3 regions of the Pseudomonas sp. FG43 genome follow, and region 1 is predicted to be linked to each of the others. Evidence: predicted binding sites of a transcription regulator. Region 1 holds the regulator's gene; each other region holds the start of a gene.
The links. The regulator FliA, encoded in region 1, starts transcription of late flagellar genes. The targets are predictions, from matches to a motif close to CTAAAGTTTNNNNNNNNNNNGCCGNTAA.
Positions count from the first base shown of each region.

Region 2: a site for FliA is predicted at 1,451-1,478, ahead of ACODS3_RS25245 (methyl-accepting chemotaxis protein). Genes of this name have one in related genera too.
Region 3: a site for FliA is predicted at 1,113-1,140, ahead of ACODS3_RS26120 (methyl-accepting chemotaxis protein). Genes of this name have one in related genera too.

Region 1 is NZ_JBMDJL010000008.1:91,368-94,625, reverse strand. Features, by position in the region: gene ACODS3_RS11790 (protein phosphatase CheZ) at 1-705, opposite strand, end outside; gene ACODS3_RS11785 (chemotaxis response regulator CheY) at 725-1,099, opposite strand; gene fliA (RNA polymerase sigma factor FliA) at 1,359-2,099, opposite strand; gene fleN (flagellar synthesis regulator FleN) at 2,096-2,929, opposite strand; gene flhF (flagellar biosynthesis GTPase FlhF) at 3,045-3,258, opposite strand, start outside.
Region 2 is NZ_JBMDJL010000029.1:55,360-58,617, reverse strand. Features, by position in the region: gene ACODS3_RS25255 (EAL domain-containing protein) at 1-398, shown strand, start outside; gene ACODS3_RS25250 (iron-containing redox enzyme family protein) at 428-1,180, shown strand; gene ACODS3_RS25245 (methyl-accepting chemotaxis protein) at 1,585-3,204, shown strand.
Region 3 is NZ_JBMDJL010000033.1:28,762-32,019, reverse strand. Features, by position in the region: gene ACODS3_RS26125 (molecular chaperone DnaJ) at 1-969, opposite strand, end outside; gene ACODS3_RS26120 (methyl-accepting chemotaxis protein) at 1,177-2,808, shown strand; gene ACODS3_RS26115 (LysR family transcriptional regulator) at 2,868-3,258, opposite strand, start outside.

The DNA of each region.
Region 1 (3,258 bases):
CGGACCTTCACCCTGCGTGATATGTTTTTTAGGATCTTTTTCAGCAAGGATCGCTTTTTCGTCATGTTCGATGCCCGCAAAGCGGTCGACATGACTGGCCATGAGGACCAGTTTGAGCAGATTGCTTTCGACTTCAGTGACCAGCTGCGTAACGCGCTTGATCACCTGACCGGTAAGATCCTGATAATCCTGGGCCAGCAGAATGTCATTGAGATGGCTGGCAACGGTATGAGCTTCGGATTCGGTACGGGACAGGAAACCGTCGACACGCTTGGCCAGATCACGAAACTCTTCAGCACCGATTTCCCGACGCATGAAACGCCCCCAGTCCGCGCTCAGCGACTTGGCATCTTCGCTCAGCCCGTTCATCAGCGGCGTGCTCTGCTCTACCAGGTCCATCGTGCGGTTGGCCGCATTCTCGGTCAGTCGTACAACATACGACAGACGATCGGCGGCATCAGTGATCTGCGACACTTCTTCGGCTTGCGGCATGTTCGGGTCAATATGAAAATTGACGATCGCACTATGCAGTTCGCGAGTCAGCTTGCCGACTTCCTGATACAGGCCACGATCACGAGCCTGGTTGAGCTCATGGATCAATTGCACGGCATCACCGAAGCGGCCTTTTTCAAGGCTGGCAACCAGTTCCTGCGCGTGTTTCTTCAGGGTTGACTCGAAGTCACCCAGTGAATCGTTGTTGTCCATAGCGCCCTCGCGGCATGCATCAGCTGTTGACGCGTTCAAAGATCTTTTCGATCTTCTCTTGCAGCACTTGGGCCGTGAACGGTTTCACGACGTAACCGTTCACACCAGCCTGGGCAGCTTCAATGATCTGCTCACGCTTGGCTTCAGCGGTCACCATCAGTACCGGGAGACTTTTGAGACGCTCATCCTGACGCACCTGACGCAACAGATCGATACCGGTCATGCCAGGCATGTTCCAGTCAGTCACCAGAAAGTCAAAGGAACCGCTTTGAAGCATCGGCAAGGCAGTGATGCCGTCGTCCGCTTCGGATGTGTTGGTGAACCCCAGGTCACGCAACAGATTTTTTATGATCCGCCGCATCGTTGAGAAGTCATCAACGATGAGGATTTTCATGTTCTTGTCCAATTCGACCTCCAAGCAGTCTTTAACGCATTCAGCACCTGAACACGCTGTTCACTCAATACTGGCACAGCACACCCCCGGCTGTACGAAAACGACGACGGGCTTGGCAAAACAACAAAACAGAAACCTGAACCAGCAGGCCATAGGCTCTGTCCGAACAGGCTCCTGCCTTGTCTATCCTGATACCACGTAACGCTCTGCACAGCCGGCTTGCGACAACCTGAGACTCTTGCAAGTCACAAATCGCCCATCAACGCGCTCGCCACTCCCCCAAACGCCCTCGCAAACGAGCTGCGCACTGGCTGTGTAACTGGCTGACCCGCGACTCGCTGACCCCAAGCACCTCACCGATTTCCTTGAGGTTCAGCTCTTCGTCATAGTACAGCGCCAATACCAGCCGCTCACGCTCCGGCAAGTTGGCGATTGCATCTGCCAGCGCTGCCTGGAAACGCTCATCTTCCAGGTCACGCGACGGTTCGAGCGAGCCGCTTGCGCCGTCCTCATGCAACCCTTCATGGTCGCCGTCCTGCAAAAGGTCGTCGAAGCTGAAGAGACGGCTGCCTAAGGTATCATTCAAAATCCCATAATAATCATCGAGACTTAACTGGAGTTCGGCAGCAACCTCATGATCTTTAGCGTCACGACCGGTTTTTGCTTCAATTGCGCGAATTGCGTCACTCACCATGCGCGTATTGCGATGCACCGAACGTGGCGCCCAGTCACCCTTGCGCACTTCATCGAGCATGGCACCGCGGATACGAATCCCGGCATAAGTCTCGAAACTCGCACCCTTGGTGGAGTCGTACTTGGTAGAAACTTCCAGCAAGCCGATCATGCCGGCCTGGATCAGATCTTCAACCTGCACACTGGCAGGCAGACGCGCCAGCAAGTGGTAGGCAATACGCTTGACCAACGGCGCGTAACGCTCGATGAGTTCGTACTGCGAATTCCTGGAAGCCTTGCTGTACATTTGAAAGCCGCTCGCTGTCATTGAACAGGCCCCGCACTGGTCTGGTGAACAAGTCGTTCGACGAAGAACTCCAGATGACCACGCGGGTTGGCCGGCAACGGCCAGGTATCAACCTTCTGGGCAATGGCCTTGAAAGCCAGTGCGCATTTGGAGCGTGGAAACGCCTCGTAAACAGCGCGCTGCTTCTGAACCGCCTTGCGAACACACTCGTCGTAAGGAACGGCACCGACATATTGCAGAGCCACATCAAGGAAGCGATCAGTCACTTTCGTCAGTTTGGCGAACAGATTGCGCCCTTCCTGTGGGCTCTGGGCCATATTGGCCAGAACACGAAAACGGTTCATGCCGTAGTCGCGGTTAAGCAGCTTGATAAGCGCGTAGGCGTCGGTAATCGAGGTAGGCTCATCGCAGACCACCAGCAATACTTCCTGCGCTGCGCGCACGAAGCTGACAACCGACTCGCCGATACCGGCAGCGGTGTCGATCACCAGCACATCGAGGTTGTCGCCAATCTCGCTGAACGCCTGGATAAGACCGGCATGCTGGGCTGCTGAAAGATGGACCATGCTCTGGGTGCCGGACGCCGCAGGCACGATGCGCACACCGCCCGGCCCCTGCAACAGGACATCGCGCAGGTCGCAACGGCCCTCGATGACGTCAGCCAGCGTGCGCTTGGGCGTCAGGCCCAGCAGAACATCGACATTGGCCAGACCAAGGTCGGCATCGAGCAGCATGACGCGCCGGCCGAGTTCGGCCAGGGCCAGTGAAAGGTTCACTGACACGTTAGTCTTACCGACGCCACCTTTGCCACCGGTCACTGCGATAACCTGTACGGGATGCATGCTGCCCATGTTATTTCTTTACCTTGTCTTGCGTAGACCGAAACCACATTACGGGCTGCACGTTCGCGAACGAACAATGCCTGGCAGACCATTGATGCAGGGACATTCCAGTAATATCCATCAGTTACCCCACTCTCTTGCCAGGGGTGTGATAGAGGTCGGCAAACATATCGGCCATCGCTTCCTCGCTCGGCTCATCCTGCATTTGCACGCTGACTGCGCGGCTCACCAACTGGTGGCGACGCGGCAGGTGCAAGTCATCAGGAATACGTGGTCCATCCGTCAAATAAGCCACAGGTAATTCATGGCCAATCGCAAGGCTCAACACTTCTCCGAGG
Region 2 (3,258 bases), on a different contig from region 1:
CGTTGGGTTGCCTGTTCTCTCTCGATGATTTTTGCGCCGGCATGTCCTCCTTTGCCTATCTGAAACATCTGCCCGTCGATTTTCTGAAGATCGACGGTAGTTTTGTAAAGGATATGCTCGACAATCCGATCAACCGTGCCATGGTCGATGTCATCAATCATATCGGTCATGTAATGGGCAAAAAAACAATTGCCGAGTTTGTTGAAACCCCGCAGATTGAGGCAGCTCTGCAGGAAATAGGTGTGGATTTTGCACAGGGGTATCTGATAGCTCGTCCAGAGCTGTTGACGTGTGAAAGTCTGTACACCCAGCCTGCACGCCCGGCCTCTTCAGTGGCCGATGCGCAGGGGCATCAAGCCAACTCGGTACAACCAACAAAAAAGGGAGCCGCACAGTGATCGACACTTTCAATAGAACCGGTCCGCTCATGGAAGCCAGCAGTTATCCGGCATGGGCGCAACAGTTAATCAAGGATTGCAGTGCTGCCAAGACCCGAGTGGTCGAGCACGAGCTTTATCAGAGAATGCGCGACGGGCGCCTGAGCCCTCAGGTCATGCGCCATTACCTGATTGGCGGATGGCCGGTGGTCGAGCAGTTCGCCGTCTATATGGCCAAGAATCTGACCAAAACCCGTTTCGGCCGTCATCCTGGCGAAGACATGGCGCGTCGCTGGCTGATGCGCAATATCCGCGTCGAACTCAATCATGCCGACTACTGGGTGAACTGGTCTGATGCCCATGGCGTGAGCCTCGACGACCTGCACGCCCAGCGCGTGGCACCCGAGCTGCATGCCTTGAGCCACTGGTGCTGGCAGACCAGCTCCTCGGACTCTCTGGCCGTGGCCATGGCCGCGACGAACTATGCAATCGAAGGCGCTACAGGGGAGTGGGCGGCCATCGTCTGCTCCACGGACGTATATGCCGAGGGTTTCCCGGCAGAAACCCGAAAACGCGCCATGAAATGGCTCAAAATGCACGCTCAGTATGATGATGCGCACCCATGGGAGGCGCTGGAGATCATCTGCACCCTGGCGGGCAACAACCCCAGTGTGCAACTCCAGACGGAATTGCGCCAGGCGACCATCAAGAGCTATGACTACATGTACCTGTTTCTTGAAAGCTGCCTGCAGCTAGAAAAGGCCAGACCAGCGCGGGAACGTGCGGTGGCGGTTGAGGCCTGATACCTCTCGGCAGGAGTAATGCCGATCAGTTAAGGCCCAAACAAAACTTGTGGGAGGCAGCTTGCTGGCGAAAAGACCTTGAAAACCGGCAGATATTCTGCGTCTGTACATGAAGTCGCCAGCAAGCTGCCTCCCACAAAGTGATTTATGATTTTTGACTGATTGGCAGTCACTTGCGGGAGGGGCCTTGGCCGCGACAATTCAAATCGGCGGCTTTTTAGCGGTTGATTTTTGACGTTTTTCAGCGCTCCCTTCCAATCGTCGTTCTTTTTAAAGAAAGACCGGCGCACGCCGATGGCGATCTCATAGGGCATACACACCGGATTGAAAACGGTTGTACAGGGATGTGGCCTGCCATCTATCTGCACACCTTCGCAGATCCGTGTTCTCCAGAGATCGTCATCATGTCCAAATCCCTGAGGCTCCAAATTCTTGGCTTGCTCGGCGGCAGCCTTGCGCTGGTGCTGGTCATCGCGCTGGCTTGTTTCAATTTCCTTTCCGATAACGTGCAGTCCTATCGCAGCCTGCTTGAAGGCCCGATCCGTGCTTCACAACTGGTCGACGAAGCCAACCTTCAGTTCAAGGTCCAGGTTCAGGAGTGGAAAAACGTACTGTTGCGTGGCAAGACTCCTGCGGAGCGAGACAAGTTCTGGGCTCAGTTTGAAGAGCAGGAGCGCAAGGTGCAGGGCACGCTGGGCCAGCTCGTTGATATGAAAGGTACGGACGCTGCGCTGAAAAATCAGGTTCAGAGGCTACAGCAGGAGCATCGAACCCTGGGCGCTTCCTATCGCACGGGTCGTGATGCATTCGTGGCTGCTGGTGGTGATGCTTCGGTCGGCGATGCCGCGGTCAAGGGCGTGGATCGCCCGACCAGCGAGCAGATGGCCAGTCTGGTGGATCAACTGCACAAATCCAGTGATGCCCAGTCGGTTGCGATCAGCAAAGAGGCTGACCAGACCATATTGGTTGGTGCTACGGTAATGCTGGCCTCTGCTCTGCTGGTCGGATTGCTGGCGCTGTGGATGGTCAATCGCAACCTGGTCGCGCCGATTCGCATGCTGATCGAGTATGTGGCTCAGTTGAGCGAAGGCAAGTTTGGTGCGCGTGTCGAGGTGGTGCGCCAGGACGAACTGGGTCGTTTGGCTGTGGCCGCCAATACCTTGCGCGATTTTCTGGCCGACACCTTCAATCGCCTGAAGCGCAGCACCACTGAACTGGACGCTGCTGGCGGGGAATTGAATGCCATTGCTGCGCTGATGGCTCAAGGCACTCATGAGCAATTTGAGCGTACCGATCAGGTTGCCACAGCCATGACTGAAATGTCGGCAACGGCTCAGGAAGTCGCCCGGCATGCTGCGGACGCGGCGCGTGCGGCGGATGACGCCGATCACAGCGCGCAGGATGGCGAGAAGGTCATGCAGTCGACCATTGCCACCATAACCCGCATGCGCAATGAAATTTCCTCCACCGCCAATGTCATTCAGCGCTTGGAAACAGACAGCGGTCGAATCGGCAAGGTGCTGGAAGTGATTCGTGGCATCGCCGAGCAGACCAACCTGCTGGCGCTCAATGCGGCCATCGAAGCCGCGCGTGCCGGAGATGCCGGACGTGGTTTTGCGGTGGTGGCCGACGAAGTGCGTACCCTGGCGCAACGTACCGCTGTGTCCACGGCCGAGATCAATCAGATCATCAGTTCGGTGCAGACCGGCGCTACCGATGCGGTGCTGGCCATTCAGGGCGGTCAGGCCCGTAGTGAGGAGAGTGTCGAGCAGGTCACTCATGCCGGTGCAACCTTGCAGCGCATCACTGTGGCAGTGGAAAACATCCGTGACATGAACCGCCAGATCGCCACTGCTGCCGAGGAGCAGACGTCAGTGGCAGAAGATATCTCGCGTAACCTGACTGAAATTACCGCTATCGCCGTAACCAATCAGGACAACGTCAAACGTACTCAAAGTGCCAGTCATGACTTGCGCGGTCTTTCAGCAGGCCTTGATGACGTAATCTCACGTTTGAGTGCATAACCTGTTGCACTTGCCCTTGTGCCCCCTTCGTTTCGAGGGGGCGCTCATGCATCG
Region 3 (3,258 bases), on a different contig from region 1:
AAGGTCGGCATCGGGAAAGGCTTCGAGAACACCGGGATATCGCAGCGTCATTTGCTCGACAAGCCGTTTGCAGATAATACGAACATTGTCATCTTCAGCTCTGGCCATTCGCCTGCGCTCAACAGGACTATAAGCACCCAGCAATAAATGCACGGCACGCCCCTCGGCACTGAACGGCTTTTTACTGAGCAGACGCTGCAGATGTCGGACAAAATCATCCCTCTCGCCGCGTTCGATCAGTCGCTGCCAGATAAAGGCTGGCTCCGGGTGCAGGTCTTGCTTCGCATCCCAGCCAAACAGGGAACAAACCTGCTCGAACAAGGCAGAGTTCCAGCCGGTTGTGTTGTGCAGCAGGATCATGACCCAACGCTGCAAATGCTCACTGCGCTCCAGCGACGCCAGCCAGGGCTGTTGACGCAACGCCTGCAACTCATCAATGAAGGCCTCTGTATCTTCGACCTGTAGTCGAGCCTGCAACTGCGACTGATGGGAGTCGAGCAATGCCTGGGTCAACCAGACAGCCTGATCACCATTCATAGGCGCTTGTTGCCATGGAGTGAGCCAGTTCAACTGCCTAGTCGCGGCCCGGAGCAGACTGACCTCACCCTCAGGATCGGCAAGGCAACGCAGCAACAGTTCTTGCTCAAAATCTTGCGTACAACCCAGTGCCTGAGCCTGAAGATAGTGCTCAGGCAGATTATCGACTGTTGTTTGATCAACCAGCACCCGCCATGACGGCGATGCATCATGCCTGGCTGGCGCCACCTGATCAGGCAGTTCGGCAACCTCATCGCTTTCGTCCCGATAGCGAGCAATATGCAAAGCCTGCTCATAAGCATCGCGCAGGCGCTGAAAGCCCTCGGCATCGTCATCAGGACGATTGCTTTTAAGCAGCCGCGCATACTGCCGCTTGATGCTGCGCTCGTCGGCGTCATCAGGCAGTGACAGAACCGTCCAGCAATCACTCATCGCTGCCACTCACTTTATTCGAAGTCGTCAATGCGCTCCCTCCAGCCGATCTTTCCATTACCAAGTGATACAGGCAGTGCATCATCATAACCGCAGCAGACTGTCGATTCTGCGACTTGATTCCAGCAAATATCGGCAACTTTCTAAAGCTGAACCGCTTTAGGTCGATAGTTTCAGACTGTCAACTCCCTATCGACGGCACTTCCCATGACTCTCAGAAACCTCAACATCGCCCCACGGTCGTTGCTTTGCTTCGGCTTTTTTGCATTGTTGGTTACAGCACTGGGACTCTTCTCACTGCTGCAATCATCTGACTTGAAAGAGTCCCGGGAAACACTGCAAGACAACGTATTGCCAACGGTTCAGGCAGTCGATCAGATCAAAAGCGATCTTTTGACCATTCGACTTGGCAACAGCGGTCTGCGCCTGGCACAGGACGCCACCGCGACCAATGCAGCCCAACAGCGTGTCGTTCAGGCTCGTAGCAGCCTTGAAGCCGATGTCCGCAAATTACAGTCCTTGCTGGTCACCGATGAAGGCAAGAAGACATACGACAGCATGTCCCGCAATCTGAACAACTATCTGGCCATACACTCGCGGTACCTGGAGGCCATGACGCAAAAACGCGAGGACATAATCACCGCGCTGACCCAACCGACAGGTGAAATGACCCTGGCAGCCGATCTGTTGGCCAAGGACATCGCTGAGATTTCCCGCCTGTCAGACTTGAAGGTCGCAGAATCCGATGTCGCCGCCGACAAGACCTATGCCCAGGCTCGCAATGTCACGATCATTGCCATTCTTGTCGCGCTCGCCGCGACGCTGGCATTGGCCGGCATATTTACCCGCAGCCTGACGGCACCGATTGCCAAGGCATTGGCGGTGGCCGAACAGATTGCGGTCAATGACCTCAGCAAACCCATTGCAGCCGACGGCAAGGATGAGCCGGGACGCTTGCTGGCCGCCCTCTCGATCATGCAGCAGAACCTGCGACGCACGCTGAGTGAGTTGGGTAACTCATCCAATCAACTGGCTTCCACGTCCGAAGAATTGACGGCCGTGACCGAAGATTCCCTGCGCGGCGTTCAACGCCAGAACGATGAAATCAATCAGGCCGCCACCGCAATCAATCAGATGAGCGCAGCGGTTGAAGAAGTTGCGCGTAACGCCATCATGGCCTCCACCGCCGCACAGGAATCCAGCAAGTCGGCAGAAAATGGCCGTAAACGTGTAGACGAGACTGTCAGCGTGATCAACGAGCTGCACGAATCGGTCGGCGCTACCGCCATTGAAATCGATGGTCTGGCTGTCGAGGTGCAAAGCATCAGCGGGGTTCTGGATGTCATCCGGGGTATCGCCGATCAGACCAACCTGCTGGCCTTGAACGCAGCAATCGAAGCGGCTCGGGCCGGTGAAGCAGGTCGTGGCTTTGCGGTGGTTGCCGATGAGGTACGGGCACTGGCTCATCGCACCCAACAGTCGACTGCCGAGATCGAGAAAATGATCGCGTCCATTCAGGGCGGTGCAAGCAAGGCCGTCAGTGCAATGGGCCACAGCAGCGAACGGGCTCGTACCAGCCTCGACGTCGCCCAGGCAGCGGGCCACGCACTGGTGGAAATCACCGCAGCGATTGTGCAGATCAACGAGCGCAACACCAGCATCGCCTCAGCCACGGAACAACAAGCGCAAGTGGCCCGTGAAGTGGATCGCAACCTGACCAGCATTCGAGACCTTTCAGCCCAGAACGCTACAGGTGCAAACCAGACTTCGGCAGCCAGCGGAGAGCTGTCGCAGCTGGCAGTCGGCCTTAATCAGTTGGTGTTGCAGTTCCGGATGTAAGCTCACCAAATCTTGAAAACGCTGGTCGCCGGGCAATTAATTGCTCGAAAGCGACCGGCTCACTCACCTTCAGCGCTTTGACGGTCAGCCCGCAACCGCCACAACAAGGACTGTCGTGCATGCGCCACACGCGGCTGACGCAGGGCGCTGGGAATCCACAGCAAGTAATACTCACGACTGGCCGGGCCAACCGGAGCCGGTATTTCCAGAAGCTCGCCGCGTTCAATATAAGGGCGGCATAAATAAGCCGGCAACGCACTCCAGCCAAATCCCTCCTTGAGCAGACTGCATAAAGTACGCAAGTCCTGGCCTACCATCGCCGGCATCAGATTGGGGGCTTCTATCCTGTTCACTTCCAGCCAGCCATCGATGAGCGGCAGGTCCAGGTTATAGGCAAGTACCGGCTCACCCAGCAACGCTTCATTGAAATCCGGCGCACGAGTCAAACGC